4 regions of the Kitasatospora arboriphila genome follow, and region 3 is predicted to be linked to each of the others. Evidence: riboswitches for the same ligand, from Rfam matches in the RefSeq annotation. Region 3 holds a riboswitch; each other region holds the start of a gene.

What was found. Region 3 has a riboswitch for cyclic di-AMP ahead of ABD353_RS29990 (LysM peptidoglycan-binding domain-containing protein). Riboswitches for the same ligand answer to the same signal wherever they lie in the genome.
Region 1: it holds a riboswitch for cyclic di-AMP, as region 3 does, so the genes downstream of both, ABD353_RS33190 (transglycosylase family protein) here and ABD353_RS29990 (LysM peptidoglycan-binding domain-containing protein) in region 3, are expected to answer to the same signal.
Region 2: it holds a riboswitch for cyclic di-AMP, as region 3 does, so the genes downstream of both, ABD353_RS38025 (M23 family metallopeptidase) here and ABD353_RS29990 (LysM peptidoglycan-binding domain-containing protein) in region 3, are expected to answer to the same signal.
Region 4: it holds a riboswitch for cyclic di-AMP, as region 3 does, so the genes downstream of both, ABD353_RS29370 (C40 family peptidase) here and ABD353_RS29990 (LysM peptidoglycan-binding domain-containing protein) in region 3, are expected to answer to the same signal.

The regions. Positions count from the first base shown of each region.
Region 1 covers NZ_BAAALD010000101.1:3,039-10,714, forward strand. Annotated here, with positions in the region: gene ABD353_RS33175 (LysR family transcriptional regulator) at 1-557, opposite strand, end outside; gene ABD353_RS33180 (MFS transporter) at 654-2,093, shown strand; gene ABD353_RS33185 (hypothetical protein) at 2,173-2,874, shown strand; cyclic di-AMP (ydaO/yuaA leader) riboswitch at 3,366-3,517, shown strand; gene ABD353_RS33190 (transglycosylase family protein) at 3,519-4,679, shown strand; gene ABD353_RS33195 (pectate lyase family protein) at 4,804-5,766, opposite strand; gene ABD353_RS33200 (glycoside hydrolase family 6 protein) at 6,280-7,494, shown strand.
Region 2 covers NZ_BAAALD010000158.1:1,271-8,946, reverse strand. Annotated here, with positions in the region: gene ABD353_RS38055 (PaaI family thioesterase) at 54-479, opposite strand; gene ABD353_RS38050 (hypothetical protein) at 677-847, opposite strand; gene ABD353_RS38045 (TetR/AcrR family transcriptional regulator) at 904-1,470, opposite strand; gene ABD353_RS38040 (alpha/beta fold hydrolase) at 1,470-2,306, opposite strand; gene ABD353_RS38035 (tautomerase family protein) at 2,455-2,664, shown strand; gene ABD353_RS38030 (YiaA/YiaB family inner membrane protein) at 2,691-2,981, opposite strand; cyclic di-AMP (ydaO/yuaA leader) riboswitch at 3,207-3,367, shown strand; gene ABD353_RS38025 (M23 family metallopeptidase) at 3,377-4,147, shown strand; gene ABD353_RS38020 (hypothetical protein) at 4,179-5,060, opposite strand; gene ABD353_RS38015 (GNAT family N-acetyltransferase) at 5,169-5,783, shown strand; gene ABD353_RS38010 (sensor domain-containing protein) at 5,867-6,595, shown strand; gene ABD353_RS38005 (hypothetical protein) at 6,732-7,442, shown strand; gene ABD353_RS38000 (hypothetical protein) at 7,406-7,676, opposite strand, start outside.
Region 3 covers NZ_BAAALD010000079.1:11,954-19,629, forward strand. Annotated here, with positions in the region: gene eno (phosphopyruvate hydratase) at 1-232, opposite strand, end outside; gene ABD353_RS29990 (LysM peptidoglycan-binding domain-containing protein) at 437-1,249, opposite strand; cyclic di-AMP (ydaO/yuaA leader) riboswitch at 1,254-1,420, opposite strand; gene ABD353_RS29995 (cytochrome P450 family protein) at 1,632-2,921, opposite strand; gene ABD353_RS30000 (SDR family NAD(P)-dependent oxidoreductase) at 3,184-3,612, shown strand; gene ABD353_RS30005 (nucleoside triphosphate pyrophosphohydrolase) at 3,570-4,562, opposite strand; gene ABD353_RS30010 (SurA N-terminal domain-containing protein) at 4,629-5,273, opposite strand; gene ABD353_RS30015 (serine/threonine-protein kinase) at 5,428-7,176, opposite strand; gene ABD353_RS30020 (hypothetical protein) at 7,173-7,676, opposite strand, start outside.
Region 4 covers NZ_BAAALD010000075.1:28,076-35,751, forward strand. Annotated here, with positions in the region: gene ABD353_RS29340 (aminotransferase class V-fold PLP-dependent enzyme) at 1-606, shown strand, start outside; gene ABD353_RS29345 (Lrp/AsnC ligand binding domain-containing protein) at 677-958, opposite strand; gene ABD353_RS29350 (rhomboid family intramembrane serine protease) at 955-1,800, opposite strand; gene ABD353_RS29355 (hypothetical protein) at 1,949-2,221, shown strand; gene ABD353_RS29360 (NYN domain-containing protein) at 2,448-3,809, shown strand; gene ABD353_RS29365 (C40 family peptidase) at 4,001-5,029, shown strand; cyclic di-AMP (ydaO/yuaA leader) riboswitch at 5,389-5,577, shown strand; gene ABD353_RS29370 (C40 family peptidase) at 5,588-6,655, shown strand; gene ABD353_RS29375 (CocE/NonD family hydrolase) at 6,607-7,676, opposite strand, start outside.

The DNA of each region.
Region 1 (7,676 bases), on a different contig from region 3:
GGCCCGTCGAGCAGCGGGTGGCCGGGCCGGACGACGGCCAGCATCCGGTCCTCGTAGAGCTGTTCCACCCGCACCTCGGGGGCGGTGGTGTCGATCACGCCGACCTCCAGGTCGGCGGTGCCCTCGCGCAGGGCGGGCGCGTCCACGTGGCTCTCGCCGAGGAACCGCAGGCGGACGCCGGGCGCCTGCGCCGCGGTGCGGGCGAACAGTGCGGCGGCGTGCGCGGCGGCGAAGGCGTCGTGCGCGAGCACGGTGAACGTCCGGTCGAGGGTGCGCAGGTCGACCTGCCCGGCGGCACTGAACAGTCCGCGGGCGCGCTCCACGACCGCCCGGACCTCCGCGTGGAGGGCCAGCGCGTGCGGGGTCGGCACCATCGAGCGGCCGGCCCGGACGAGCACGGGGTCGCCGAGGGCCTTGCGGATCCTGCCCAGGGTGCGGCTCATCGCCGGCTCGGAGAGGTGCAGCCGGGCCGCCGCCCCGGAGACGCTGCACTCCTCCAGCAGGACGTCCAGCGCCACCAGCAGGTTGAGGTCCATTCCGGATTGCACTGGACGCATTCCTCTCTTGCGAAACATGCACTGGAAGCAATCCAAGCATCCGCCTAGCGTGGACGGGAACCCAGACGCCTCTGCTCCGGAAGGAGCCCGTCCGTCATGTCCAAAAGCGCCCCACCGGCCCTCCGCCGGTCCACCCTCTTCGCGATGTGCGCCTGCGTGCTCGTCGCCCAGAGCATGGTCGCCGCGATCAACCTGATGATCCCCCAGCTCGCGGCCTCCGCCCTGCACCCCTCCCCCGGCGCCCTGCTGTGGACGGTCGACGCCTACGTCATCGTCTTCGCCGGGTTGCTGATCCCGGCCGGCGCCTGCGGCGACCGGTGGGGGCGGCGGCGGGCGCTGCTCGTCGGCCTCGCACTGTTCGCCTCCGGCGCCTGCCTGAGCGCCGCGGGCGGCTCGCTCGGCTCGGTGGCCGCGCTGATCGCGGGCCGCGCGGTCTCCGGCGCCGGTGCCGCCCTCGTCATGCCCGCCACCATGGCGGTCCTCGTCCACCTGGCCGGCCCCGAGCGGCGCGTCCAGGCCCTCGCCTCGTGGACCCTCGCGGTCGGGCTCGGCGGGCTGGCCGGCAACGTCGGCGGCGGCCTGACCGCGCAGTTCCTGCCCTGGCAGGCGCTGTTCTGGGCGATGGTGCCGCTGTCCGTCCTGCTCGCGGCGGCGGTGCTGCGCACCGTCCCCGAGCTGCCGCGGCACGCCGCCTCCCCCGACCCGGCCGGGTCGGCCCTGCTCGTCGCCGGCACCGCCGCCGTGCTGTACGGCATCATCGAGGGCCCTTCGCACGGCTGGCTCTCGGTGCCCGTGCTGGTCGGATTCGCGCTCGGCGCCGCCCTGTTGGCGGCCTTCACCCGGTACGGCCTGGTGGCGCGGCGGCCGCTGGTCGACCCGCGGGTGTTCCGTTCGCGGCGGCTGCGGGCCGCGGTGCTGGGCACGGCGGCCTCGTTCTTCGGCCTGTTCGCGCTGTTCTTCGTCAACTCGCAGTTCCTGCAGTACGCCAAGGGCTACTCGCCGGCCCGCACCGGTTTCGCGATCGTGCCGCTGACCGTCGGCATGGCGCTGGTGCCGCGCTTCGCCGGGCGGTTGCAGGCCCGGCACGGGGTGCGGTGGGTGGCCGGCGGCGGGCTGGCGCTGATCGGCGCCGGGCTGCTGGGCGTCTCCACCGCGGGCCCGGGCACCCCGTACCCGGTGTACGCGCTGTGGCTGCTGCTGCTCTCGGCCGGCATGGGGCTGTCCGCCCCGGGCCTGACCCACGCCGTGGTCTCCGAACTCCCGCCCGGGCAGGCCGGGCTGGGTGCCGGGCTGAACACCGCGGCCCGGGAGCTGGGTGCGGCGCTCGGCGTGGCCGTGGTCGGCACGGTGCTCGCCTCCCGTACCGGCGGCGCGGCCCACGGCCCGGCCGAGTTCACCGCGGGCATGGCCACCGGGCTCCGGGTGGTCGCCGTGCCGGTGCTGCTCGCCGCGCTCGCCGTCCTCGCCGGTCTGCGCGGCCGGCCGGCCGCCGAGCGGCCCGCTCCCGCACCGGCGCCCGCCACCGAGGCGGCCTGACGGCCCGTACGGGCCCGCGGCCGGGGCGGTGGGGCGCCCCGCGGGGCGCGGGCTCCGGCCGGTTTGCCACCATGCGGGCATGACCCTCATCGTCTCCGTGGCGGGCGCCGGTTGCGGCTGTGCGCCGCGCCGCGCCTGGTCCGCCTCGCCCGCGCCCGCGTGGGCGGCGGCCGCCGGAACCGCCCTCGCCCGCTGGCCCGATCCCGACTGCGCCGAGTCGCCGTACGAGGGGCGGGGCGTCGCGCAGACCGACCGGATGCCGGTGGCCGGCGAGGAGCGGATGCTCGGGCTGGACGGTCCGCTGCTCGTCGAGGGGCCGTTCTGGTGCCTGTTCGCTCCGGCCGCGACGGCGCTGAACGGGGTGCCCGACGACCCGGACGGGCTGCCGGAGCACGCCCTGGTCCGCTGCACCCCGCTGGCGGTGGCCGACGCCCGCCCGGGCGGGGCCTGGGTGCGCGTCGCGGTCGAGGAGGTGGTGCGGCTGACGGAGGTGCGGGAGCGCTGGGCGCCGTCCTCGGCCGGTTCGGTCGCCGGCCTGTTCCCTCCGGAGGGCGCCTCCGTCGACCGCTGCAGCGTCCGCCGCGGTCCGCTGCGGTACGTGGAGTGGTCCGCCCAGGGCGATCTGGGCCGCCGGGCGGTGCTGTGGGAGGGCGACGGCCGGTCGGTGCTGCTGATGTACGCCGAGTGGTCCTTCGACGAGGACGACGTCGTGTTCGGCCACCGGCCGCTGACCGCGGCGGAGGCCGCCGACGTGCGGGCCTGCTGGCCCGCGGAGGGCTGAGCGGACACCCGCCGCGCGATCCCCGTTCCGACACGAACGGATGGCCGCCGCGGGCGCCCGGCGGACCCGAACCTTCCGTTCCGGTCCGCGCCGGACCCTCGGTTCGTGCCGTGATCGTCCCGGCGGGGCCCGGCGGCGGACCCGCCGGGCCCCGCATGCGTGCATTTTCGGCCGACTTCGCCGCCCCGCCGCACAGAAATGCCACCGGGAATTTCCCAGGGAATTTCCACGGAATTCGTCCGATCCGCGCCGCCGCGGACACGTCAGGGCCGCTGCCGCCCCCCGCGACCTGCGGCGCCGCGCGGGCGGGCAGTGGCGCGCGGGGCGGCGTGCGGCCGAAATGCACGCATGCGGCACCGAAGCACTCGTGATGATTGTGTGATGTTCGGGATGCTGGCTTGTTATCGCAGTGATGATCCCTCTAATGTCCACCTCAGCCCGACAGCACGGGCGCCCGAGGCGCGGCACGCCGAACCCTGCCCACCGCGTCGACCGGGTCACCGACCAGACCCTGGGCAGGGACGGGGGACCCAGTTTCGACGCCGCCCCCACACGGCTAGGGGTGAAGCCGCCTCAGTGCGGCCGGGCCACCTCCCGGTCCGAACCCGACAGCTCACCTCGCAGGCGTGCGGAGAGGGAACTCGATGGGTTTCATCGGCTCGGGCCGTCACCGCCGCCCCACCCAGACCGAGCGCGCCGTCGCGGCCGCAGGTGTGGCAGGTGCGGGTCTGGCGATCCCGCTGCTCACCGCGACGGGCGCCCACGCCGCCCCGGTCACCACCTGGGACGCGGTGGCCCAGTGCGCCAGCGCGGGCAACTGGGGCAAGAGCGTCGGCAACGGCGAGTACGGCGGCCTCCAGCTCGACCTGCGCACCTGGGTCGCCTACGGCGGCGACAAGTTCGCCTCCACGCCCGACCGGGCCACCAAGGAGGAGCAGATCGCCGTCGCAGAGCGCGTCCTGGAAGACCGCGGCGCGAAGGCCTGGGGCAACTGCGGCAAGTCCGCGGGCCTCACCGGCGAGGGCAAGCCGGAGACGGTCGACCAGGACTCCCAGGGCTCGACGGCGCCGGCCGCCACCACCGCGCCGACCGACCGCGGCGCCTCGGCGCCGGTCTTCACCGGCATGCAGGGCCGGGACGCCAGCGGCGTCTACTGGTACCTGGTGGACGGTCAGTGGTACTGGACGACCAGCCAGGAGATCTACGACTACTACACCGGCCCGACGGCCCCGACCGCCCAGAGCCAGTCCACGGCGCCGGGCCAGGCCACCACCGCGCCGACCCTGCCCGCCGCACAGGGCAACGCCACCACGCCTCCGACCATCGACCCGATCACGGGCCTCCCGGTCACCCCCGACCCGACCGGCACCACGACCGCCCCGGTGCCGGGCACCACCACGGCCCCCGGCACGCCCGCCCCGGGCACCGCCGCACCGGACGCCGCGCCCCCGGTCATCGACCCGATCACGGGCCAGCCGGTCACCCCCGGCGCGACCACCGCGCCGGCCACCACCCCCGGCACGCCGGCCCCGAGCACCACCGCGCCGGCCACCACCGGCCCGGGCACCACCGCCGACCCGGCCGCCACCACGGCCACCACGGCCACCACGGCCACCCCGGCTCCGCAGGCCACCACGCCCGCCGCGCAGCCCGACACGTACACGGTGGCGGCCGGCGACACGCTCTCCGACATCTCCGACAAGAACAAGCTCGGCGGCTGGAAGCAGGTCTACGACGGCAACGAGGGCACCATCGGCCAGGACCCGAACCTCATCAAGCCCGGCCAGGTCCTGAAGATCAAGTAACAGCGGCACCGCAGGCGCACCGACGCCGGCGGCCCCGGGACGCTCCCGGGACCGCCGGCGTCCTGCTGTTCCGGCGTCGGATCCGGCCGGCACCGGGTCCGGCCGGTGCCGCACCGGTCCGGCGTCAGATCCGGCCTGTGCCGGCGCCCGCGGTGTCCACGGCCGCCACGGTGTCCGCGCCGGTCGGGTCGTAGGCGTAGGGCGCGGCGGTGAAGCTGCCGGTCCGGGTGATGTCGGTGGTGGTCGAGCCGAGGTCGTTGCGGAACAGGTTGGCGTAGCCGTCGGTCTTGCTGTCCCCGGTGGTGGTGACGGACTCGAAGGAGCCGGCGAAGGCGTTCCGCTCGACCAGCACCTGGGCGCCCATCCGCGAGTGGACGGCGCTGTCGCCGACGTTGCCGAAGTAGTTGCTGTAGACGTGGGCGGTGCCGAAACGGACGCTGGGCAGCCGCGAGTTGACGTTGTCGAACCAGTTGTGGCCGTAGGTGACGTGCAGCTTGCCGGTGTCCTCGGCGGCGTTGCCGTCGGAGTGGCCGACCAGGCTGACCTTGTAGTGGTCGTGGAACTTGTTCCAGGAGACGGTGATGTTGTCCGAGCCGTGCGTGATGTCCACCAGGCCGTCGTAGTAGTCCTTGCCGTGGCTGCGGTCGGAGGACAGGTCGTTGTGGTCCACCCAGACCTTGGTGGAGGCCTGGACGGTGATGGCGTCGGTGCCGACGGCCTTGCTGATGTTCAGGTTCCGGAGCACCACGTTGGTGGCGTTCTTGACCCGCAGTCCGCCGCCGGTGAGGCCGGAGCCCGCGCCGACGCCGATGACGCTGGTGTTGGAGCCGACGTCCACCTGCCCGGCGAGCGCGATGGTGCCGGAGACGTACACGGTCTTGGCGGCGCTGCCGGCCACCGCGGTCCTCAGCGCGGCCAGGGTGGTGACGGTGGTGCGGCTGCCGCCGGCGCCGCCGGTGGTGCCGGCGGCGTAGCCGTACGGGGAGCTCTCGTAGGCGGCGGCCTGCGCCGGCCCGGCGGTGGTGGCGGTGAGGCCGGCGGCCAGCACGGCGCCGACGGCGGCGGCCAGCGCCCGGCGTCCGGGCACGGCACGTCGAACTGTTGCGATTATGACAATCAGTCCCTCGATAGGACGGGTGGGGGGTACCGCCCGGCGGGCGGCGGCAGGCCTGCTCGACACCGCACGGCGGACGGGGGGCGGGGTCGGGCCCGGACGATCCGCACGGGCGGGGGCGACCCCGGAGTCAACCATCGACGTTCACATCAATGAACGATGGTTTCATCCATGGCCAGACCGTAGGCGCGAACCTGACAGTGCGTCAATGCCTGTGACACAGCGGAACATTGATCGCAGCGCGCCTCCTCGACGCCCGCAGGCCCAGGCAGCGGATTCAGCGGAGTGAACGACTCGGCCGCAAACATCCCGAGGGCGCCCGGAGCCCCGCACGCCTGCCGGCCCGGCGCCCAACCACCCGTCCTGCGCGGAGCCTTGACGCGGCGGACGGCTGCGACTAGAACTTCCCTCGCGCTTGGGAGCGCTCCCACGAGTCGCCCGCACCCTCGCCCTGCGCAGCCCGTACGCCAGCCCTAGGAGCCGCACGTGTCCCGCCCACGCCGTCGAATCGCGGCCGCGAGCGCCGCCGTCGCCGCCGCCGCGGTCTGCTGCCTGCCCGCCACCGCGTCCGCCGCCCCCGGCAGCGACCGGGCCGCGGGCCGGGCACCCGGCCCCGGCACCAGCTTCTACGTCGACCTCGACAGCAAGGCCCTGCATCAGGCCGCCGCCGACCTCGGGGCGGGCGACTGGGGCAACGCGCTCGCCATGGCGAAGATGGGCTCGTACCCGGTGGCCCAGTGGTTCAACGGCACCGCGACCCCGCAGGAGACCACCACCGCGATGGCGCAGCTGCAGGCCAGGGCCGCGCGGCAGCACCAGACCCCCGTGGCGGTGGCGTACAACGTGCCCGGCCGGGACTGCTCGCAGTACTCCGCCGGCGGCGCCTCCGACTCCGCCGAGTACGCGGCCTGGGTCGACGGCCTCGCCCGGGGCATCGGCGACCGCCGCACGGTGGTGGTCCTGGAGCCGGACGGCCTCGCCCTGAGCCCCGCCTACTGCGGCGGCACCGCCCAACAGCAGGCCGACCGGCTCGCCGAGATCAACGGCGCCGTCGACCGGCTCGCCGAGCAGCCGCACGCGGCCGTCTACCTGGACGCCGGCCACAGCGCCTGGCAGTCCACCGGCACCATGGCGAAGCTGCTGGTGGACGGCGGCGTCGAGCGCGCCCAGGGCTTCTTCCTCAACGTCTCCAACTACCAGCGCGACGCCGACCTGGTCCGCTACGGCACCCAGGTCGCCAAGTGCAGCTGGTACCTCTCGCACACCCCGGGCGCGGTCGCCGACGACTGCGCCAACCAGTACTGGCCGCAGGCCGACGCGGACGCCTGGTACACCGCCCACGTCCCCGCCGACGCGAAGCTGCCGCACTTCGTGGTCGACAGCAGCCGCAACGGGCAGGGCCCGTGGACGCCCACCGCGACCTACCCGGACCCGCAGACCTGGTGCAACCCGCCGGGCCGCGGCCTCGGCACCCGTCCGACCGCCGACACCGGCACGCCGCTGCTGGACGCCTTCCTCTGGGTCAAGGTGCCGGGCGAGTCCGACGGCAGTTGCACCCGAGGCACCACCGGCGGCACCGATCCCGAGTACGGCGCCGCCGACCCGGCCGCCGGCGCGTGGTGGCCCGCCCAGGCCCACACCCTGGCCGCCAACGCCTCGCCCGCGCTGGCCTTCGGCCTGCCGGCCGGCACGCACCGCTGACCATCCCCCATCGGCGGCCCCGGACCCCACCCACCGGGCCGCCCGCCGGGCGCCGCACGCCCACAGCACCGCTGCGGCGCCCGGCCCTTCTGCATGCCCACACACGAGCGAAAGTTTTCGACAACAGCCGCGCCACTTCTGGCCAAACCCGGCCAGAACCAAGGCCCGCCGCCCCGTCAGGC
Region 2 (7,676 bases), on a different contig from region 3:
CATCCGGTGTCCCGATTCGGTGACGATGCCGTGCCGTCGCGGGCCGGCCGCGGTCACGGGGCGTGCTCCACGGCGATCATCGTGCCCTGGAGCAGCGCGACCTCCTTGCCGGGGACGCCGCCGGTGATCGAACGGACCTCGGCGCCGACCACGGTGACGGTCCGTCCGCTGCGGACGACCGTGCCGGTGGCCCGCAGCCGCTCGCCCACCCCGGGGCTGAGCAGGTTGAGCTTGAACTCCACGCTGAGCACGTCCTTGCCCTCGGGCATCAGGGAGAGCGCGGCCGCCCCGGCCGCCGCGTCGGCGAGCGTGGAGATGGCGCCGGCGTGCACGAAGCCGTTCTGCTGGGTCACCGCGGGCCGCACGGGCAGGTCGAGCACCACCCGGCCGCGGGCCAGCTCGACGATCTCCACCCCCAGGGTCGCCAGCATCGGCTGGCCGTCGAGGTTGCTGCGGAGGCGGTCGGTGAGGGTGTCCATGGCGCGGTCCTGGTGCGGGGGGGCGGAGTGCCCCAGAACCATCCGCCGCCGACCCGTCCCGCGTCAACCCGGTCGGAGCTGTGCCGCCCGGCACACCGCCCGCCCGGCCCGGCACACCGCCCCGGACAGCACGGAGGCCCGCGCCGGTCGGCGCGGGCCCGTGGGGAGCGGCAGCGGCCGGCGGCGGGCCGCCCGGCTCAGGCGAGGTCGGCGTCCTCGGCGGCCTGCTCGGCGGCGGCGGTGTCCGGGAGCTCGGTGCCGGTGACCGTCCTGGCGTCACCGGTGCGGTGCCGCGGCCCGTCGGCGTGGGCGCTCGGGGCGGTCAGCGAGGCGACGACGCCGACGGCGAGCGAGGCAAAGGCGAGCATGCTGCGCTTCTTCATGCCCTGCACAACGCGCGGGGCGCCGCCGGGTCACGGGCGGTTCAGCGCGGCCAGTCGCGCAGGCCCGCGACCAGCGCCCCGGTGAGCCGCTGCCGGGTGGTCGCGACGTCCTCGGCCAGCCGGAACCCGCCGGCGGTGCTCAGCGAGGCGAAGCCGTGCGCCGCGGCGCGGACCGTCCGGGTGGCGTGGATCAGCTCGGAGCCGGCCAGCCCGTACCCGCGCAGCACCGCCAGGATCACCTCGACCAGCCGGCCGGCCGCCGCTGTCGACGCCGGGTCGTCCTGCGGTGCCTGCGGCAGGGCCGCGTAGCGGGACGGGTACTGCACCGCGTAGTCGACGTAGGCGTCGATCAGCGCCGCGAGCGCCTCGTCGCCGCCGCGGCCGAGCACCGCCCGGGACAGCCGTTCGGTCAGCTCGTCGGTGACCCGGACGGCGATCAGCCGGCGCAGTTCGGCGAGGCCGCCGGTGACGTGCTTGTAGAGCGAGGGGGTGGCCACCCCGGCCCGGCCGGCGACCGCGGCCAGGGTGAGGGCCTCCGGGCCCTGCTCGTCGACGAGTTCCAGCGCGCGGTCGACGACGGCGGCGGGGGTCAGTCCGGCCCGGGGCATCAGGCGACCTCGTTCACTTCGGCCAGGAAGGGCAGCAGGGCGTCGGCGGTGGCCTGCGGGTACCCGGCCATCGGGTAGTGGCCGCCGCCCTCGATGATCACCATACGCCCCCGCAGTGCCGAGGCCTGCCGCTCGGCGAGCGCCGCCGGGTCGGGGAAGTCCGGGTCCCGGCTGCCCATGACGACCAGCGCCGGGCACTGCACGTCCGCGCCCCAGCCGGTCGGCGCGGAGTCGCCGCGGACGTAGCCGCGGACCGCCCGGCGGCGCCCCGGCTGCTTCAGCGCGGCGACCAGCCGGGCCCGCTGGGCATCGAAGTCCGCGGGCCGCGCGGTCGGGAAGTAGAACTTCTGCGCGGCGCCCCACAGCCCGGGGAACCAGGTGACGGCCGGGGCGAGCAGGCCGACCATGGCCTTCTGCAGCAGGTTCGGCGGGAAGTTCTCGAAGAAGGCGTCGACCAGGACGATCCCGGCGACCCGCTCCGGGGCGTCCGCGGCGACCCGGACGACGGTGGCGCCGGTGTACGAGCTGCCCACCAGGACGGCGCGGTCGATGCCCAGGTGGTCGAGCAGGGCGCGGACGTCGCCGGCGATCGCGGTCGGCGAGTAGTCGTCCCACGCGGCCGAGGACTCGCCCATGCCGCGCAGGTCCATGGTGACCACCCGGTGTCCGGCGGCGGTGAGCAGCGGGTGCAGGTGCCGGTAGGCCGACCGCAGGTCGAGCATCCCGGGCAGCAGGACGACGGGGGTGCCCGTGCCCTGCTCGGTGTCGTCGTACGCCAGGCGGCCGCCGGGGACGTCCAGGTGGCGGGTCTGCAGGGCGTGCTGGGTGTCGTTCACGGCCGGCCTCCTTGGCCTCGCTGACGCGGCTGATTGCCCGTAGCCATAAAGCTACGGCTAATAGCCTTAGCCGTCAAGGGCGGCGCGGCGGCTCGTGCCGGCTGCGGTAGCTTTCGGCGACCGCGGGAACCGAGAGACCGGAGGCGTCATGCCCCTCATCACCGTCAAGCAGCTGGCCGGCCGCACCGAGGAGCAGCGCGCCGAGATCGCCCGCGAGCTCACCGCCGCCTACGCCCGGGCGACCGGCATGGACCCGGAGAAGGTCTGGGTCGTCGTCGAGGAGATCCCGGCCGAGAACTGGGCGGCCGGCGGCGAGACCTTCGCCGCCAAGCAGGCCCGGGCCGCCTCCGCCGGCTGACCGCCGCGGGCCGGGCCCGCGGGGGCTCAGAGGTTGTCGGCCCGGAACGGGTCGTGTTCGGCCAGCAGCTTGTCCAGCCTGGCCTGGTCCACCCGGGACACCAGCTCGCCGGCGTCCTGGCGGTCGCGGACCACCTTGGCCAGCGTGAACGAGGACGTGATCACGTACAGCAGGGCGACCGCCAGGAAGGCGCGCATCCAGGCGTCCACCGGGAGGCGGGCGATCCCGATCGCCAGGGCGGCCGTGGCGAGGGCGAAGGACAGGACGGCCTGCACGTAGTAGGCGGCCGTGGTGCGGGACTGCATCGGTGCGCTCATGCCTTGCAGGGTCCCGGAGCGGGCACCGGCCCGCATGAGTACGGATACTCACCCCGAGGGGGGCGATCACCCTCCGTCAGGGGCGGATTCACAATCTATGGCAAATCGCCCATCCTGCGCGTAGCCCTTACGAATCCACCGTCGCAGACGCTTGGAATCAAGGCGTGCCTAGCATTAACGTTTGATAACGCAGCGCGGTCGGCAACGCCGTACCGACACGGCACCGTGCGCGTGTCGCTCAATCCCGCGGCTGCCTTCGCCGGTGGTCACGGGAGCCGGGGAACCACCTTCCTTGGGGTGAATCGGCCGGGCCGGTGGCCCAGCCGTAGGAGACCTTCCTGCTCCGAACCCGTCAGCTAACCCGGTCGGCGAGGGAAGGAAAGGAGTGCGCCCCCGTGGCGTCGACGCACTCGGCGGACTCCACCGCCGCAGCCACCCAGCTCCTCGACCACCCCTGGGAGCAGGCCGACCAGGCCCGCCACCGGATGCCCCGGCAGACCAGGGGCGGCAGCCCGCTGCTGGGCGTCACCGCCACCGTGGCCGCCACCCTCGGCGCCGCCGGCATGACCGCGGCCGCCCCCGGCCCGGCCGCCGCGGCCGAACCCGCCGTGAGCGCGCCCGACCAGGCCGCCGACTCCGCCGACCCGGGCCTCGCCCTCTTCGCCCGCATCCAGCAGCAGGCCGACCACCGCACCGCCGCCGACGAGGCCGCCCGCCTCGCCGCCGCGCAGGAGGCCGAGGCCCGCCGCGCCGCCCAGGCCGCCGTCGAGGCCACCGCCCTCGCCCTGCCGACCACCGGCTACACCCTCGGCGCCCAGTACGGCCCCGGCGGCCACTGGGCCCACCTGCACACCGGCCTCGACTTCCAGGCCGCCACCGGCACCCCGGTCACCGCCGTCGGCAACGGCACCGTCACCTCGGCCGGCTGGGCCGGCTCCTACGGCTACCGGATCGTCGAGACCCTGCCCGACGGCACCGAGGTCTGGTACTGCCACCTCAACCGGCTCGCGGTCACCGACGGCCCGGTCGAGCGCGGCACCGTCCTCGGCACGGTCGGCGCCACCGGCAGCGTCACCACCCCCCGCCTCCACCTCGAGATCCGCCCCGCCGGCGGCGCCCCCGTCGACCCCCTCGGCTGGCTCCGCTCCCACGGCGTCCAGCCCTGAGAAGTCCTTTCCCGGGTGCCCCCGCGCGCCCCTATTGCTCCTCCTGGCGGGCTGCGGCGTAGGCCTCCAGTTCGGCGGTGCCGGGTTCGGGGGCCAGGTCGGGGTAGTCGGTGAGCAGCAGGGCCGGCAGCCCCGGGACGGTCCACTGCCCGCACAGCCACAGCGCGACGTCCGCCACGACCTGCTCGAAGTCCTCGAACTCCCCCCGCAGCTCGTACGGCATCGGCTCGCCCTGCGCGGTCAGCGCCGCCAGGTTCCGGTAGCTGCGCTGCATCAGCCCGTACTCCAGCAGCCGCCGCGCCCCGTCCGTCGCCATGCCGATCGACAGCAGGTGCGCCTCGCCCCAGCCGAGTGCCGCGTCCGCCCCGGTCATCGGGTCCAGTGCGCCGCCGTCGACCAGGGCCGCGTACGCCGCCGCCCGGTCCTCGGGCTCCAGGGCGCGGAAGCCGTCCAGCCAGGCCCGCACCGCGTCGGTGTCCGCGGTGTCCACCCCGTCCGCCCGCAGCAGCAGCGTGTAGAGCCGGGGCCAGGTCAGCAGCTGCGGCCGCCGCAGCAGCGTCCCGAGCAGTTCGCCCTGCCATTCCGCCTCGGCGTGCAGCCGTTCCTGCCGCTTGGCGTTGAGCCGCCGGGCGGCCCGCTGGTGGTCGATCAGCAGCCGGACGGTCTCGCCGTACACGCCGGGGTCGCCCTCCGGCTGGACGTACAGGTGGAGCCGTTCGTGGAGCAGTTGTTCGACCACGGCGGAGCCGAGTTCGGGCCAGCCGTCGTGGAGCGGTGCGCCGCCGAGTTCCAGCAGGGTCAGGACCTGCTGGACGGCCTCCTCCGGTACCGGGGGCAGTGCCTCGGCGTCCGCCCAGGCGAGCAGGGACTCGGCGCGGGTACGGGGGATGAGCTGCAGGTCTTCGTCGTCCACGCCGGTACCGTAGCCGGTGCGGGGTCCGGCGCGCGGCACCCGGGCCCGCCGCGGGCCGGGGGTGCGGCCGGGGGTGCGGCCGGGCCGGCCGGGGTAGGGTCGGCGGCCATGACAGCCGAACAGGTCCGGACGGTCCGCCAGGTTCGCCTGGTGGGCCCGCGCCTGGCGATCCGCGAGTTCCGGCTGGACCCGGAGGACGTTCTCGCCCTGCACGCCGTCCTCGGCGACCCGGAGACCGTCCGGCACCTCGGGTACGAGGTGTGCGACGAGGAGGAGTGCGCCGACCAGGTCGAGCTCTCCCTCGACGAGGCCGAGCAGGACCCGCGCACCGTCTACCGGCTCGCCGTCGCCCCGGCCGAGCGGGACGGCGGGACCCCGCCGATCGGCCAGGCCGTCCTCGAACTCGAAGGCACCCGCGCAGCCTCCCTCGGCTGCGTGCTGCGCCGGGACACCTGGGGCAACGGCTACGCGGGCGAAGTCCTCGCGCTGCTCTGCGGGTTCGGCTTCGGGACGCTCGGCCTGCACCGGCTCGCCGCCCGGGTCGACCCGGAGAACGCCGCCTCGGTGCGGGTGCTCACCCGGGCCGGTTTCCGGCCCGAGGGCCGGATCCGGCACGACCTGCTGGTGCGCGGGGCGTGGCGGGACTCGCTGCTGTTCTCGCTGCTGGAGGACGAGTGGGTGCGGCCCGCCGCAGCACGGGGGTGGGGAGAACCCCACCCCTGAGCCGCCGGTGGGCCGGATTACCCCGGGCGCCCCGCTCCGGCACCGTGGAGTCGTCAGTCCGAACGGACACCGAGGGGCCACAGATGACCACCGCACCGCTGCACCAGACCGCCGCGCCGTACCCGGGTGACGCGCCCTACCCGGGCGACGTGCCCGCCGGGCGCCGGCCCGGCTTCCTACGGGCGCCGTTCGCGGCCGCCACCTACCGGGAGGTCGGCTTCGTCCTCACCGGTCTGCCGATCGCGATCGCGGCCTTCGTCGTCGCCGTCGCCCTGTTCTGCACCGGGCTCGGCCTGCTCGTCACCGCACTCGGCCTGCCGGTGCTGGCCCTGCTGCTCGTGCAGGCCCGCGGCTTCGGCGCGCTGGAGCGGCACCGGGCCCGCGTCCTGCTCGGCACGCCGGTCGCCGCGCCCGCGCCCGTCGTCCCGAAGCGCCCCGGCTTCTGGGGCACCGTCACCGCCCGGCTCGCCGACGGCGCGGGCTGGCGTGCGGTGCTGCACCAGGTGCTGATGTTCCCCTGGGCGGTGCTGAGCTTCGCCGTCACCGTGACCTTCCTGGTGACCGGCTGGGTGGTCGCGCTGTACCCGCTCTACCACTGGGTCTTCGCCCGGTACACCGACTGGCCGGGCTACCGGGTGTACGACTTCACCACCGACGCCGGGCGCCACCACGAGTTCTACGTCACCAGCCCGGCCCAGATCGCGGGCGTCTGCGCCCTCGGCATCGTGCTGGTGCTGCTCACCCCGCAGCTGGTCCGCGGGCTCACCGCGGTCAACCGGCTCGCCGCCCGCGGCCTGCTCGGCGGCCGCTGAGCCGACTGCCCCTCAAGGTGCGGCCCCCACGGCCCCCGGCAGCCCGGATGCGGGCCGCCGGGGGCCGTGGTCCGATGAGGCCGTACCGCGCCCGGGCCGCCGCCCGGGTGCACCGCCCGTCCGCGAGGGAGCCGCCGTGCTGGTGACGTCCCGTCCGCTCGACGAGTACTGCGCCTCCTTCGGCCTCAGCCGGGCCGTGCTGCGCGGCCTGTCCGGTCCGCTGCTGGACTGCCCCGGCGGCGCCGCCGGGCTCGCCGCCGAGGCCCGCGCGCTCGGCTGCCAAGTGGTCGCCGCCGATCCGCTGTACGCCGTGCCGCCCGCCGTGCTCGCCGACCTGGCCCGCGCCGGCCGGGACGCCATGGCCGCGCAGATGTGCAGCACCCCGCAGCGCTACCCCTCCCCCCGCCACCTCCGGTACGACAAGTACCTGCGCAGCTGGGACCGGGCCCGGGAGCTGTTCACGGCCGACCGGGCCGCCCACCCCCACCGCTACGTGGCCGCCGAACTGCCCCGGCTGCCGTTCGCCGACGGCACCTTCGCCCTCACCCTCAGCTCGTACCTGCTGTTCGCCTACCCGGACCGGTTCGGCCCCGACGAACAGCTGTCGGCGCTGCTCGAACTGGTCCGGGTGACCGATCCGGCCGGCGAGGTCCGCGTCCACCCGCTGCACGACGGGGAGGGCAGGCGCTGCCGGCACCTCGACGGGCTCCGGGCCGAGCTCGGCCGGCACGGGGTGGCCAGCGAGATCACCGTGCGGCGTGCGGCCGGACAGGACCGCCGGGTGCTGCGGCTGCGGTCCGTCCGCCGCCGTCAGGGAGCGGCCGGACCTTCGGGGGCCCGCACCTGAGGCGGGATCGCCGGCACCTCGGCGGTCTGCGGGCCGCCGGCCGTGCCGGTGTCCCGGCCACCGCCGTCCGGGCCGTCCGAACCGCCCCCGCGCCCGTCGCCGTCGGCCGCCGGGGCGGGCATCCGCCGCAGCACCTCGTCGGCGACCGCCCGCCGCCGCGAGTCCGGCGGCACGTTCCGGGTGTTGCGGACCTTGTAGGCGACGGCCGCCCGCAGCGCAGCCCGCTGCTCCGCG
Region 3 (7,676 bases):
CCGGGCCGATCTGCTCGATGACGGCGAGGACGGCCTTCTCCACGCCCTTGCCGAAGTAGCGGTTCTTGTCGCCGTCGCGAAGCTCCAGGGCCTCGAAGGCACCGGTGGAGGCACCGGACGGGACAGCGGCACGACCGGTGCTGCCGTCGTCGAGGCCGACCTCGACCTCGACCGTGGGGTTACCGCGGGAGTCGAGGATTTCGCGGGCTACGACGACATCAATGGACGGCACGAGGCATCTCCTAGCGGAAGCGGATGAGGGTCGTTACGACCAGAGCCTAACCGCACGGGCCCACCGGGCCGTGCCGCGCATGGCCCTGTCTCACCGTGTGGCCGGTCTACTCGCCGGTAGTTCACCTGAAGGACCACAAAACCGGCCGCCCGCCCGCGGGTGCCGCCCCGCGGGCGGACGGACCGTTCGTACCGTGCCGGACCGTCAGGCCAGGCGCAGCTGCTGGCCGGGCAGGATCAGGTCCGGATCGGCGCCGACGGCCTCGCGGTTGTTCGTGTACAGCTGCTCCCAGCCGCCGGGCAGCCCGTGCGCGGCGGCGATGCCGGACAGCGTGTCGCCCTCCTGCACGGTGTACTGCTCGCGGCCGAGGGAGGGCACCGGAACGGCCTGCAGGGTGCGGGCGCCCTCGTCGGCGCCGTCGTCGGCCGGGTCGGCCGGCCCGGTGGGCGCCGGCGGCAGGTGGCGCTCGTAGACCTCCTGGTGCGCCGTCCAGTACCACTGGTCGTCCTTCTGGTACCAGTACACGCCGGAGTCCGCGTCGAAGCCGCCGCGGCCGGGGAACTGTGGCGACGGCGACGACGGGGCCGCCGGGGCCTGCGTCTGTCCGGTGCCGCTGCGCGTCCCGCCGCTCCCGGCGGACGCGCGGGTCAGGCCGGCGCGTTTGGAACACACCGGCCACGCGCCGGGCCCCTGGGAGGCCAGCACCTTCTCGGCGACGGCGATCTGTTCGCTCTTGCTCGCCTGGTGGGCGAGCGGGGCGTACCGGGCGCCGCCGAACCCCTTCCAGGTCCGGGCGGTGAACTGCAGCCCGCCGTAGAAGCCGTTGCCGGTGTTGATCCTCCAGTTGCCGCCGCTCTCGCACTGGGCGACCTTGTCCCAGATCGAGACGGGGGCGGCATGGGCTCCGCCCGCGGTGAGCAGCGGCAGGGCGAGGCCGACACCCGTGACACCCGCGACGGCGACCGCCTTCTCGGCGGACGTCCTGCGGCGGTGGCGGCCAGGTCCGGTGAAGAGCATGGGTTGTCCCTCTCCGAACGCCTGCGAGGTGAGCTGTCGGGTTCGGACCGGGAGGCTGGCCCGGCCGCGGCCGCAGGAGGGGCCCTGCTGACGCGGCTTCACCCCTAGCCGTGGGGACGGCGACGAACGTGGTTCCCCCGCCCCTGTCCTGGGTCTCGGTCGTGAGGCCCGGGCACGGCGGACAGGATTCGGCGTTGCCGTGCCGGGGTCCGCGGCTGCGGACTGTTCGGGAGAGTAAGCAGATCGAACGACCGATCACAAGCTCATATCGCGGGTATCACGGAGCAATTACGGAGAGCCGATAATCGCCCACGAACGATGCAGGTGTCTCCTGATTGACGAGTGTTCAGATCCGACCGGATCCGACCGGTGCGACACACCGTCAGACCGTGTCGCGCCGCCCGGACGGCCCTGCCGGGGTGAAGGCGACCGGCAGCTCGCGCAGGCCCCGCATGATGAGGCCGCCGCGCCAGCGCAGGTCCGCCGGGTCGGCGTCCAGGGCGAGGTCCGGCAGCCGGGTCAGCAGCGTCGCCAGGGCGGCCCGGCCCTCCAGGCGGGCCAGCGGGGCGCCGATGCAGTAGTGGATGCCGTGGCCGAAGCCCAGGTGCGGGTTGTCGGCGCGGGCGAGGTCCAGGGTGTTCTCGTCGGAGAACCGGGCCGGGTCGCGGTCGGCCGCCGCCAGCACCACCAGCACCGGGTCGCCGACCGGGATCTCCACCCCGCCGATCGTCAGCGGCCGGGTCGCGAACCGCCAGGTGGCCAGCTCCACCGGCCCGTCGTAGCGCAGCAGCTCCTCGACGCCGGTCTCCAGCAGGCCGCTCTCGCCGCGTGCCACCGACTCCTGCAGCAGCGCCCGCTGCCCGGGGTTGCGCAGCAGGGCGTGCAGGCCGTTGCCGATCAGGTTGACGGTGGTCTCGAAGCCGGCGAACAGCAGGATGAAGGCCATCGCCGCGGCCTCGTTCTCGGTCAGGTGCTCGCCGTGGTCGCTGGCCCGGATCAGCCCGGAGATCAGGTCGTCGCCGAGGTCGGCCCGCTTGCGGTGGATCAGCTCCGCCAGGTACGTGCGGATCCGCTTCACGGCCCGGCCGACGCCGCCGCGCTGCCCGCCGGGCTGGCCCGGCTTGGTGTGTCGCAGCATCATGCCGGCCCAGTCCCGGAAGTCGTCCTGGTCCTCCGGCGGCACGCCGAGCAGGTCGCAGATCGCGTAGATCGGCAGCGGGAAGGCGAACTCGTGGATCAGGTCGGCCGTGCCGCGCCCGGCGAAGGAGTCGATCAGCCGGTCGGTGAGCTGCTGCACCCGCGGCTCGAACTCCGCCACCCGGCGCGGCGTGAACGCCTTGGAGACCAGCCGGCGCAGCCGGGTGTGGTCCGGCGGGTCGATGTTCAGCAGGTGGGTCATCAGGTCGGCCTGCCGCTCGCCCGGGATGCCGACCCTGCCGGAGCGGTGCGCCTGCTCGCTGTGGTGCACCGGGTTCTTGGAGAGCCGGGCGTCCGCGAGCGCCTGCCGGGCGTCCGCGTACCGGGTCACCAGCCAGGCGTCCACCCCGCTGGGCAGCGTGGTGCGGTGCACCGGCGCGTGCTCGCGCAGCCAGGCGTACGCGGGGTAGGGGTCGGCGGCGAACTCCCAGGTGAAGAGTTCGGGTCGGTCGTCGGGTCGGGGGGTCTCCGGCATGCCCCGACCGTATCCGCTGCCGGGCGCCCCTCCCGACGGTGCCCGACCGGCCCGCCCGGCCCGCGCGGGCGCCGTCGGGAGGCGCTGCCCGAGGGCCCGTGCGGGACGGCCGGATCCGATCGGCCCGGACGGGCGTGAGCCTGGTCACCTGGGGGGTAATCCCTGTTGCGGAGGGTCGCGAGGTGCCTACGATCCTCCGATAACCGTGAGGGCGGACGTGCGGAGCCGCCCGCGGGGTGTCGTGCTCAGAGAGGAGCAGGCCGTGCGAGTAGCCGGGGCAGTGGTCGTCATCGCCGTACTGAGCGGGGGCGAGGGGGCCGACCTGGCCCGCCGCTTCGCCGCCGCGGGCGCCGCGGGCATGCTCGTCGCCGATCTGCGCCCGGGTGTCGCGGAGGACCTCGCCACCGAGCTCGACCGCCCCGGCTGCCCGGTCGTCGGCGTCAGCGGCGACGTCCACCAGCCCAGCGACGTCGCCGCCCTGGTCGACACCGCGAGCAAGCACCTCGGCCGGATCGACCTCTTCGCCGTCGCCGGCCCGCACGGCGAGCGGATCGTCTCCTTCGCCGACCTGGACGACAACCTCGCCCCGCTGGCCGAGCTGCTCGCCCTGGTCGGCGAGGCGATCAGCGAGGTCGTCCCGCCGCAGCGTCAGTCCGACAGCCCCTCGGCCGTCCGCACCGCCGTCCGGTAGCGCCGCGCGGCACCGCGCAGCGCCGCGTCGACGTCCACGCCGGCGTCGTAGGCGCGCTGCGCCACGGCCAGCAGCAGCTCGCCGGCGTTCTCCGCGGTCAGCTCCCGCGGCAGTTCGTACGGGGCGTCCGACACGGCGGTGAAGCCGGCCCGGCGCACCCGGGACACCAGCTTGGCCGCGTACGCGAGGGCGGGCAGGCCCGACGGGACGCCGTCCAGCACCGACTCCCGCTGCTTCTCGGCGGCCTTCAGCTGCTCCCAGTTGGCCTCGACCTGGTCGGAGCCGGTGGCCTCCACGTCGCCGAAGACGTGCGGGTGGCGGTACATGAGCTTCTCGACGATGTCGCCGGCCACGTCGTCGACGGAGAACGGGTCCTCCGGGTGCTCCTCGGCGATCCGCGCGTGGAAGAAGACCTGCAGCAGGACGTCGCCGAGCTCCTCGCGCAGCGTCTCCCGGTCGCCCTCCTCGATCGCCTCGACGAGCTCGTACGCCTCCTCGACCAGGTACTTCACCAGCGACTCGTGGGTCTGCTCGGCGTCCCAGGGGCAGCCGCCGGGCGAGCGCAGCCGGTCCATCACCGAGGCGAGGTCGAGCAGCCGCGCGCCCGGCAGGTCGTACGAGCCGGGCAGCAGCTCGATCTCGGGGACGCTGCCCGCCTCCTCCACCGCGAGCCGGGCCAGGGCGTCGGTGAGGCCCGGGTCGCCGTCCGGGCTGCCCAGCCAGACCACCGGGGCGGCCTCGGCCAGCATCCGGGCGAGCGCCGGAGCGGACGTCCGCTCGACGGTCTCCACCTCGACGCCGGCCTGCCGCAGCGCGGGCAGCTGCGGGTGCTCCGGGTCGGCGGCCAGCACCCGGCCGGCCGACCGCAGGGCCTCCCAGGCGGGCCAGGACAGCAGGCCGGGGGCGACCCGGTGGGTGGTGGTCAGCAGGATCAGCTTCGGAGTCTCCACACCCCCGAACCTACCGTCCCTCGGCGGCGCCCCGACGCGTCCCGCCGGGCGCCGCGGGCGGACCGGTCAGGCGGACGGCGCGCGCTGCGGCAGCCAGTCGGTGGTGCTGTCGACCAGGGCGATCTGCTGCGGGTCCCAGCGGCCGTAGCGGGGGTTGACCTCGACCCGGAGCTCCCGGCCGGCGTCGGCGAGGGCCTTGCGGACCACGGCGTCGCCCGGCTCGGTCCGGGCGTCCTGGCCGGCCGCCGAGGCGATCTTCTTGATGCCGATCTGCTGCCGGTAGAAGCCGGGGACGTCGGCGGGGGCGACGCCCTGGCGGAGCAGCAGCTGGCGCTGCAGGGCCGCGTCGCCGCCGAGCAGCTGGGCGTCGGCCTGCCGGGCCTGAGCGATCTCGCCCTCGGAGACGGTGAGGCCGCGGTCGGCGAGGGCGCGGGCGATCACCCGGTCGAGGACGAGTTCGGCGACCGTCCGCCGGACCAGGCCGGCCTGCTCGGTGCCGGTGCCGCTGCCGCCCGGGGAGGCCGCGGCCGCCGCGTCCCGCAGTTCGGTGACCTTGGCCTGCACGGCCGCGATCGGGATCCGCTCGTCGCCGACCACCGCCGCCGCGCCCTGGTGGGCCGGCGAGCCTCCGCACGCGGTCAGCACGGCGGCCGCGAGCAGGATCCCGGCGGCCGTCCGGGCCGGGCGGGGGACGGAGCGGGTGCGGATCACGTGGGGCCTCCCGTGCGGTGGGTGGGGCTGTGTGGGTCCGTGCGCGGGGCGCGATGGGCGCCCGGTGGTTCTCCTGACTGGAGTGAACAATAGGCAGCCGTCCGCGTGTTGCCCAGACCCCCGCCGCGGGGGCGGAGGGCGGGGCCGTCCGGGCTCAGCCGCCCGCGGCGTAGGGGTTCCCGGGCACCGGGGTCGGCGGCGGCGTGGCCGGGCCGAACAGCCGCGGGTCGGGCCGTCCGGCGCCCGGCGGCCCGGCGGGCCGCGCGGGGGGCGGCGTGGGGGCCGCCCGCGGGGTCGCGCCGCGCAGCAGGGTGGCGGTGCGCAGGCTGCCGATCCGGTCGAGCAGCGCCCGCAGCCGACGGACGTCGGCGTGGTGCGGGCCGCGGCGGCGCTCGGTGTCCAGCAGGAGTTCGAGCAGGGTGTGCCAGGCCCCGTCGTGGTCCCCGGCGGCGGTGAGCAGCCGGCCGGTGCGCTCGCGGACCTCCAGCGCCCGGTCGGAGTCGGGCTGCAGGGCCGCGGTGAGCGCCCGGTACTCGGCGAGCGCGTCGCCGGCGCGGCCGAGGCGTTCCAGGCAGTCGGCGGCGCGCTGCCGGTGGTCGAGCGCCGCCGGGTCGTAGGGGCCGCGCTCGGCGGCGGTGGCGGCGGCGAGCACCCGGTACTCGGCGAGCGCCTCCTCGGCGCGCCCCTCCTCCAGCAGGGTGCGGGCGCGGATGGTCCGGACGGTGTGCAGCAGCGGGGCGCCGTCGCCCTGGGCGGCGGCGATCCGGGGCAGCAGTCCGGCGGCGAGGTCGACGACCTCGGTGTGGCGCCGGGCGGCGACCAGGTCGGAGAGCCTGGCGCAGTCGGCGGCGAGGTCCTCGTCCGGCTCGGCGGCCTGCGGCGGGACGGCCGCCATCAGCACGGGGACCGGGTCGGCCGGGGTTGCCGGGGCCGGCAGTGTCAGCCGTGCGGGGGCGGGGGCGGCGGTGCGGGCGGGGGCCGGGTGGTGCGGGTGTCGGAAGGGGCGGGCCGGGTCGGGCAGCGGGCCGTAGGGCGGCTGCGGTCCGGCGGACGGCCCGGGGAGCAGCGGCAGCAGCACCGCGTGGACCTGCTGGGCGTCGGCGGGGCGGTCGGCGGGCTGCTTGGCGAGCAGCGCGAGGACGAGGTGCTCCAGGGCGGCCGGGACGTCGGGGCGCAGCTCGCGCAGCGGGGGCGGCGGCTCGTCCACGTGCCGGCGCAGCACGCCGAGGGCGGTGGGGGCGGTGAACGGGGCGTCGCCGGTGAGCATCTCGTGCAGCAGGCAGCCGAGCGCGTAGAGGTCGCTGCGGGGGTCGACGCCGGCGGCGAGGGCCTGCTCGGGGGCCATGTAGGCGGGGCTGCCGATCGGGGTGCCGGTGAGGGTGAGCCGGGTGGCGTCCGGGTCGAGGGCGGTGGCGATGCCGAGGTCCAGCAGGACGGTCCGGCCGTCCGGACGGAGCATCACGTTGCTGGGCTTCAGGTCGCGGTGGACGACCGGCACGGCGTGCACGGCGGCGAGCGCGGAGCAGAGCTGGGCGGCGGTGGCGACGGCGCGGTCGACGGTCAGCGGGCCGTCCTCGGCGAGCAGGTCGGCGAGGCTGACGCCGGGCACCTGCTGCATGACGAGGTAGAGCTCGCCGCCGTCGGTGCCGGCGTCGAAGACCGTGACCAGCCCGGGGTGGTCGAGGGCGGCGCTGATCCGGCTCTCCCGCAGGAAGCGGCGGCGCAGTTCGTCGCCGCGGCTGCGGGTGGCGTCCTCGGGGCCGAGCAGGTCGGTGCGGAGCAGCTTGACGGCGACCCGGCGGTCGAGCCGTTGGTCGTGGCCGGCCCAGACCTGGCCCATGCCGCCGTGGCCGATCTTCTCGGTGAGCCGGTAGCGGCCGTCGACGACCCGCGCTCCGGTCACGGCCGGCCGTCCCCGGCCTGCCGGCGCAGCAGTTCACCGAGCTGCTGCAGGTCGTCGCTGCCGGGGGCGGCCCGGACGGTGGGCGGGTGCGGGGCGGGCGCGGTCTGCTGCGGCTGGTAGGGCGGCTGGTGCTGTTGCGGCTGCGGCTGGTGCTGCTGCGGCTGGTAGTACGCCGGGGCCTGCTGGACCGGCCCCGTCCGGGTGGGCGCGCCGGGCGGGTAGGGGCTCGGCAGCAGGAGTCCCTGCGGCGGCCACGGGGCGGGGACGGCGCCCTTCCCGCGGCCCCAGATGGCCGCACTGTCCATGATCAGGAAGTGGGCGGGCGCGCCGATCCAGAGCACGATCGCGGTCAGCCCGGTCACGTCGGCGTACCAGGTGCCGGTGGTCTCCTTCGGCGAGAGGCCGAGGACGACGTACATGGTCAGCTGGACGAGCCCGAAGAACACCGCGCCGAGCACGTCCACGGCCCGGCGGCGGCGCGCGGCGAGCAGGACCGACGG
Region 4 (7,676 bases), on a different contig from region 3:
GCCAGCCGCACCGTCGCCCGGGAGGCCGACGGCTCGGTGGCCGTCGAGTGGCACACCGGCCCGGCCCGCCACGAGGCCGGCTCGCCCAACGTGATCGGCGCCTACGCCATCGCCTCCGCCTGCCGGGCGCTCACCGAGGCCGGGTTCGACGCCCTGGAGGCCCGCGAGCAGGCGCTCGTCGAGCGGCTCACCGCCGGGCTGGCCGGGATCCCCGAGGTCAAGGTGCTCAACCTGTTCGGCGAGCGGTCCGCCCGGGTGGGCGTGCTCTCCTTCGTCGTCCGCGGCTGGAACAGTTCGCACTTCTCGGCGGCGCTCTCCGCCGAGTACGGCATCGGCGTCCGCGACGGCCTGTTCTGCGCGCACCCGCTGGTGCGGACGCTGCTCGGCGGGGAGGAGGCGGCGCCGTCCGCGTGCGGCGCGCCGGAGCCGTCGCTGCCGGGGGAGCGGAGCCTCAACGCGATCCGGGTCAGCTTCGGCGCGGGCACCCCGGAGGAGCACGTGGACCGCTTCCTGGCCGCCGTCCGCGAGCTGGTCACCGACGGCGCCCGCTGGTCCTACCGCAACGAGGGCGGCCGCTGCGTCGCGGACACCGACCGGGCCGCCTGAGACGTTCGGGGTACGCACTCAGGGGCGCGGGGAACCGCGCACGCGCCCCTGGGGGTGCTGCCCCTCCTACCTACTCGTCGAGGCCGAGGGCGAAGGCGGCTTCCAGGTCGTGCTGGGAGTAGGTGCGGAAGGCGATCTGGGTCTCGGTGTGCTCGACGCCCGGGACCTTGTTGACCTGACCGGGGATCACCTCGGCGAGGTCCTCGTGCTGCCGGACGCGGACCATCGCCACCAGGTCGTAGCTGCCGGTCACCGAGTAGACCTCGCTGACGCCCTCGATCGCGGCGATCGCCTCGGCGATCTCGGGGATCCGGTCGACGCTGGTCTTGATGAGGACGATCGCGGTGATCACTCTTCGGCTCCTGTGTGTGGGGTTCCGCCCAGCGTATCCGCCGTCAGGCGGCGCGTCTGCCCTGTCCGGGGCCGCACCGGGCGCGCGAGCAGCCACCCCGCGCTGAAGCCGATCACGTGCACCAGGTAGGCCACGCCCGGCACCGCGGGGCCCACCGGCCACCACTGCAGGGCGAACCACAGGCCGAGCACCAGCCAGGCCGGGAACCGCAGCGGCAGGAAGAACAGCACCGGCACCAACGCGGTGACCCGGGCCCGCGGATAGCACCGCAGGTACCCGCCGAGCACCCCGGCGATCGCCCCCGAGGCGCCGACCAGTGCCCGCACCGACTCCGTGGAGTCCGACTCCGCCAGTGCCCAGCCATACGTCGCCAGGTAGCCGATGCCCAGATAGAAGAGGAGGAAGCGCAGCCGTCCGAGGCGCTCCTCCACGTCCGGGCCGAAGACGTAGAGGAAGAGCAGGTTGCCCACCAGGTGCAGCCAGCCCGCGTGGACGAACAGCGAGCTGAGCACCGACAGGAAGGGGATCTTGTGCGGGGTGGGAGGGACGGTGCAGCCGGGCACCGCCGGGGGCAGCGTCGCCAGCCGGCCGGCGTCCAGGGGCCGGTTGGCGAGCAGCTCCGCGGGGACGGCCCCCCAGTGCTGCTCGAAGCGCTGCTCCGCGCAGACGCGGGCGTTGCCGGTGCCGTACCGCGGATTGAGGCCGAAGCTCGGGCCGGCCAGCAGGACGAGGGCGCTCAGCGCGATCAGCGCGTAGGTGACGACCGGCGTGCGCGCCGGCGCGGCGGCGTCCCGGCCCGCCGCTGCGCGCACGGGGGCGGGGACGGGGGCGGGGACGGCCATGACAGCGAGCATTCCTCGGTGCACCCGCGGTGACACCGCGGGTGCAGCAAGCGGGTGACCTGTCCGCCCTTCAGGACCGGTGACCGCCGGAAGAGCCGCACGCAATAGGCTTGGAGGACCGGACCCGGACCATCCGAGAGGACCTCCGATGACCATCGCCGCCCCCACCGCCGAGACCCGCTGGCGCTGCACGCTCTGCGGGAACCTCACCCGCTTCGACGTGACGCGCTCGGCCCGGGTGGTGGAGTACCTCCACTTCGACCTCGGCGGCGAGTCCAAGGTGGAGGAGACCGAGGTGCTCAGCGAGACCCTGGAGTCGGTCCGCTGCCGCTGGTGCAACGCGGTCGACCAGGTGGAGCTGGTGGCCCGCCCCGGCGCCGGCGCCGACGAGCAGCCGGCCGAGGACGAGCCGAAGGCCTGAGCCTCGCGCTTCCGACACACCCCGGTGGAGCCCCTGGCGCCGCCGGGGTGTGTGGCGCGGTGCCCGGCTGGGCACGGTAGACGGGACAATTGCACAGAGCGGTGCATTTCGAGGGCAGCGGCCACCGGCCGCGGGCCCGGGGACCAGAATCGGAGCCGAGGACGTGGTGGACGCAGCGAGCGGGCCGGCCGAGCCGCAGGGGCAGCAGCCCGCCGCGGACGCGGAGCTGCCGGACGCCGCCGGGGCCGGGCAGGAGCCCGCGGCCGGGGACGCACCGTCCGAGCAGTTGGACCGGCCGCTGCCCGAAGGGGTCCGCCGCCGGGTCGTGGGCATCGCCGCCGACGCGCTCGGCGCCATCCCGCCCGGCGAACTGCCCGCGGGTCTGCGCCCGTACGCCAAGTTCACCCCGGCCCGGCGCGCCAAGTACGCGGCGACCGCGCTGGCCGCGGCGCTGGACGCGGAGCCGGTCTTCCGCGTCCGGATAGCCGATCGGCTGCGGCTCGGCCAGCCCGACCTGGTGAAGGCGCTGGAGTCCGGCGCGGTGCCGGCCGCCGCCGACCCGATGGACGTGGCCGCCGCCGCCTACCTGCTGCGCCCGGCCGGCTGGAGCCGGCTGGTGGTCGAGGCGGGCGACGAGGTCGAGCGGGCGGACGCCGAGGGCGCCGCCGCCGAGGCCGCCCGGGTGGTGGAGAAGCTGCAGGCCGAACTGACGGAGGTGCGCGCCGCCGCCCGCGCGGACCTGGACCGGCACCGCGCCGAGTCGGAGGGCGTGCGCCGGGAGGCGGAGTCGCTGCGCAAGCGCGTCCGGAGCCTGGAGAGCGACACCCGGCGGGCGCAGGCCGAGGCCCGCAAGCTGGCGACCGAGCTGGAGGCGGCGCGGGCCGCCGCGGCCGCCGAGCGCAGTGCGGCGGACGGCGAGGCCCGGCGGCTGCGGCACCGGATCACCGAGCTGGAGACGGCCGCGGAGGCCGGCCGGCGGTCGGCGCGCGAGGGCCGCAGCGTGGAGGACATGCGGCTGCGGCTGCTGCTCGACACGGTGCTGCAGTCGGCGCAGGGCCTGCAGCGCGAGCTGGCGCTGCCGGTGGCGCAGCTGCGCCCGGCCGACCTGGTGGAGGCGGTCGAGCCGGGCTCGGCCAACCCGCACGACGTGGCGCGCCGCGGTCTGGCGGAGGACGACCCCGCACTGCTCGACCAGCTGCTGGCGATCCCTCAGGTGCACCTGGTCGTCGACGGCTACAACGTGACCAAGACCGGGTATCCGACGCTGCCGCTGGAGCAGCAGCGGATGCGGCTGCTGGGCGGTCTGGCGATGCTCGCGCAGCGCACCCAGGCCGAGGTCACCTGCGTCTTCGACGGGCAGGACCTCGACGTCCCGGTGATCATGGCGCCGCCGCGCGGGGTCCGGGTGCGCTTCAGCCGCACCGGGGAGACCGCGGACGAGCTGATCCGCCGCCTGGTGCGGGCCGAGCCGCAGGGCCGGCCGGTCGTGGTGGTCTCCACGGATCGGGAGGTTGCGGACGGCGTACGGAAGGCCGGTGCACGCCCGGTCGCGTCGATCCTGCTGCTCAACCGGCTCGCCCGGCCCTGACGGGTCGTCGGCCCAGGTGGAGGGCATGGTGGCGGGGTTGTGTCGGGGTGGTGAAATCCAGCGTTCCGCGCCAAGTTCGCCCGGCACGGGAGTGGCGCAGGGGGCGGATCTTCACTAGGGTCTGGCGTCAAACCTATTTTCCGGACGTCCACCCGATCGGGTGAGTCCAGCAGGAAGAAGGAGCTAGTCCCTTGGCCTCCCACCGCCGTCCCAAGCAGCCGAGCCGCGCGCGGGTCACCGTGCTCACCGCTGCCGCCGCGACCGCGGTCGCCCTGTCGGCCCAGGCCGCCGCGCATGCCGCGCCGGCGAAGCCGAGCAAGGACGAGGTGAAGGTCCAGGTCGACAAGCTGCTCGAGGAGCAGGAGCAGGCGGCCGAGAAGTACAACGGCGCCAAGGAGCGGGCCGACCAGCTCCGCAAGCAGGCCGACCAGCTGCAGGACCAGATCGCCCGCAGCCAGGAGCAGCTCTCCCAGGTGGCGTCGGGCCTGTCCGCGGTCGCGGCCGACGAGTACCGCACCGGCGGCGTCGACCCGACGGTCGCGCTGATGCTCTCCTCGAACCCGGACAACTACCTCGCGAAGGCGTCCAGCAACGAGCAGGCCACCGACACCCAGGCCTCGACGCTGAAGGGCCTGCGGGACCAGCAGCGCCGGCTGGACCAGCAGAAGCAGGAGGCCGCCGCCATCCTGTCCGAGCTGGACCGCTCCACCCAGGTCCTGAACGACGCCAAGTCGGAGGTCCAGAAGAAGCTCTCCGAGGCCCAGAGCCTGCTGAGCACGCTGACCGCCGCCGAGCGCGCCGCGGTCCTCGGCACCGACCGCGCCTCGCGCGGCGACAGCCGCTACGACCTGGGCAGCCTGCCGCCGGCCTCCGGCTACGCGGCCACCGCGGTCGCCGCGGCGATGGGCAAGCGCGGCACCCCGTACGTCTGGGGCGCCACCGGCCCGAACTCCTTCGACTGCTCCGGTCTGATGGTGTGGGCGTACGCCAAGGCCGGCGTGTCGCTGCCGCGCACCTCGCAGTCGCAGGCGAGCGTCGGCGCCCGGGTACCCTCCTTGGCCGACGCCCAGCCGGGTGACCTCGTCATCTACTACTCGGACGCGCACCACGTCGGCATGTACATCGGCAACGGCCTCGTCGTCCACGCGCCGCACACCGGCGACGTGGTGAAGGTGATGGACGCCGACACCCTGCCGATCAAGACGATCCGCCGCGTCTGACCCTCCAGTAGCAATTCGGACATAAGCCTCACCTGCGGCGTTTCTGATGCCGCATGACACGCCCGGGCGCGTCGCGATCACCGTGTGATCTCCGACACGCCCGGGCGTCGCGTTTTGTCCGCCGACGGGTGACATCGCGTCAGCCGAGCGTGGATTACCGGTCACCGGCGGTCGCAATCACATTTTCACGACAACATTTCCCCGTCGTTTTTCTGACAAGGATTTGAACGGATCACGGATCGGTTACTAGGGTCATCCCCACGGATCACCGCACAGTGGTTCGCCCAACCCGGGCGGCGGCGGTGGTCGCCGCCGAGTCCGCGACGCAGCAGGACGGTCCCGACCGTCCACGGGGAGCCCCTGCGGGGGTGCTGTCGAACGGAGCCGGGGAACCACGTTTCCCCCGGGGTGAATCGGCGTCAGGTCGGCCGCGCCGGCCGGGCCGCGGTCGGACCGCGGACGGGCGGGTGCGGGCGTGAGGCGTCGTAGGGCAATGCTTCCGGCCCGAACCCGTCAGCTCACCCGGTAGGCGGTGTGAGGAAGAAGGAGTCCGCCTTCGTGGCGTCCCATCGTCGTCCCAAGCCCGTCGGCCGTACCCGTGCCTCGATCCTGACTGCGGCAGCCGCCACTGCGGTGGCCCTCTCCTCGCAGACCGGCGCGCACGCGGACCCGACCCCCACCAAGGAGCAGGTCGCGGCCCAGGTCGACCAGCTCAACGAGCAGGCCGAGGCCTCCAACGAGGCCTACCTCGCGGCCGAGCAGAAGCAGCAGGACCTGCAGAAGCAGGTCACCCAGCTGCAGGACCAGGTCGCCCGCCAGCAGGCGGAGGTCAGCGGCGTCCAGGGCCGCCTCGCCGAGGTCGCGGCCCAGCAGTACCGCGACGGCGGCATCTCGCCGACCGTCCAGCTGATGCTCTCCAGCAACCCGGGCGAGTTCCTGGGCCAGGCCGGCGCGGTCAGCCGGATGAGCGCCACCCAGGCCGACACCCTCAAGTCCTTCAAGGCCGAGCAGGCCAAGCTGGACGGCCAGAAGGTCGAGGCCGAGCACAAGCTCGCCGAGCTGGACACCAGCACCCGCGCGCTGAAGGCCAAGAAGGAGGAGTTCCAGGACAAGCTGGCCAAGGCCAGCGCCCTGCTGAACACCCTCACGCAGAAGGAGAAGGACGACCTCGCCGCGGCCGAGGCGAAGGCGGCCTCCGCGGCCAAGTCCTCCGCGGACCGCGCCTCGCGGGACACCGCCCGTCCCGACCTCGGCAGTGTGGACGTGCCCTCGGGCTCGTACACCGCCAAGGCGATCGCGGCCGTCAAGTCCGCGCTGGGCGCCCCGTACGTGTACGGTGCGACCGGCCCGAGCACCTTCGACTGCTCCGGTCTGATGCAGTGGGCGTACGGCAAGGCCGGCGTCTCGATCCCGCGCACCTCGCAGTCCCAGGCCGGCGCGGGCACCAACATCGGCACCAACATCGCCAACGCCAAGCCCGGCGACCTGGTGATCTACTACGGCGACCAGCACCACGTCGGCATGTACGTGGGCGGCGGGCAGGTCATCCACGCGCCGCACACCGGTGCGGTCGTCCGTTACGTCTCGGCGACGGCCATGCCGATCTCGGCGATCGTCCGGGTCTGACGGCCCGTCCGGCGGCTCCCCGCGGGCCCGGCTCCCCCTGTGGGGCCGGGCCCGCGGCCGGCGCCCGCCGCCAGGTGCCGCACCGGCAGCGTCAGCACCGAGCCGCCCGGGTCCACCTCGAAGCCACCGGTCTCCGCGACCGGCCACAGCCAGGGCCAGTACGCCGAGGAGAGCGCCAGCCGGATCCGGTGCCCGGCGGGGAAGGCGTGCGCGACCGGGGCGAGCTCCACCTCCACCTCGACCGGGCCGGTGCCGCCGGCCAGCGCCGCCGCACCCCGGGTGACCAGCGTGGACGATCCGTCCGGTGCCACGTCGCAGAGCCGGGCGGCGACCTGCCCGTGGCGGCCGTCGCAGCGCACCCGCAGCCGCAGCGCCGGTCCGCCGAGCAGTTCCTCGGGCTCCGGCAGCGGCACGGAGTCGAAGCAGACCGAGCGGCCGTCCTCCTCGCGCTGGTCCGGTGGCAGGTCGGCCGCGCCGCCGGCCGGCCGGAGCGCCCCGGCGTCGATGCCGGTGTGCTGCGGGGAGCGGACGGGGACGAAGCGCTCGCCGGAGGGCGTCCCGGCGGTGCGCAGCGCGTCGTCGAGTCCGTAGTGCACCTCGCGGACGTCGGGGGAGGGCCAGCCGTCGTCGCCGATCCAGCGGCCGGGCCGGTTGGCGTAGGAGGGGGCGGGCGGCACCGACTCGTTCATCCAGCTGCGCAGGGCGGGTACCTTGAGGACGCCGGTGTCGGCGCCCCTGAGCCAGTGGTCCCACCAGCGCAGGGTCTCCTGGAGGAAGCCGATCGCCGGGCCGGGCGGCAGGCCCTGGTCGGGGTACTGGTGCGGCCAGGGGCCGAGGACGCCGCGGGCGTCCGGGCCGAGTTCCTCGACCAGGCGCAGCACGGTGCCGGCCTGCGGGTCGGCCCAGCCGCCGAAGGCGAGGACGGCGGCGCGGACGGTCCGGAGGTCGATCGGCCCGCCCTCGTCGTCGGCGCCGGGGTCGACGGCGGCGAGGCGTTCCAGCCAGAGCCGCCGCCAGTCGT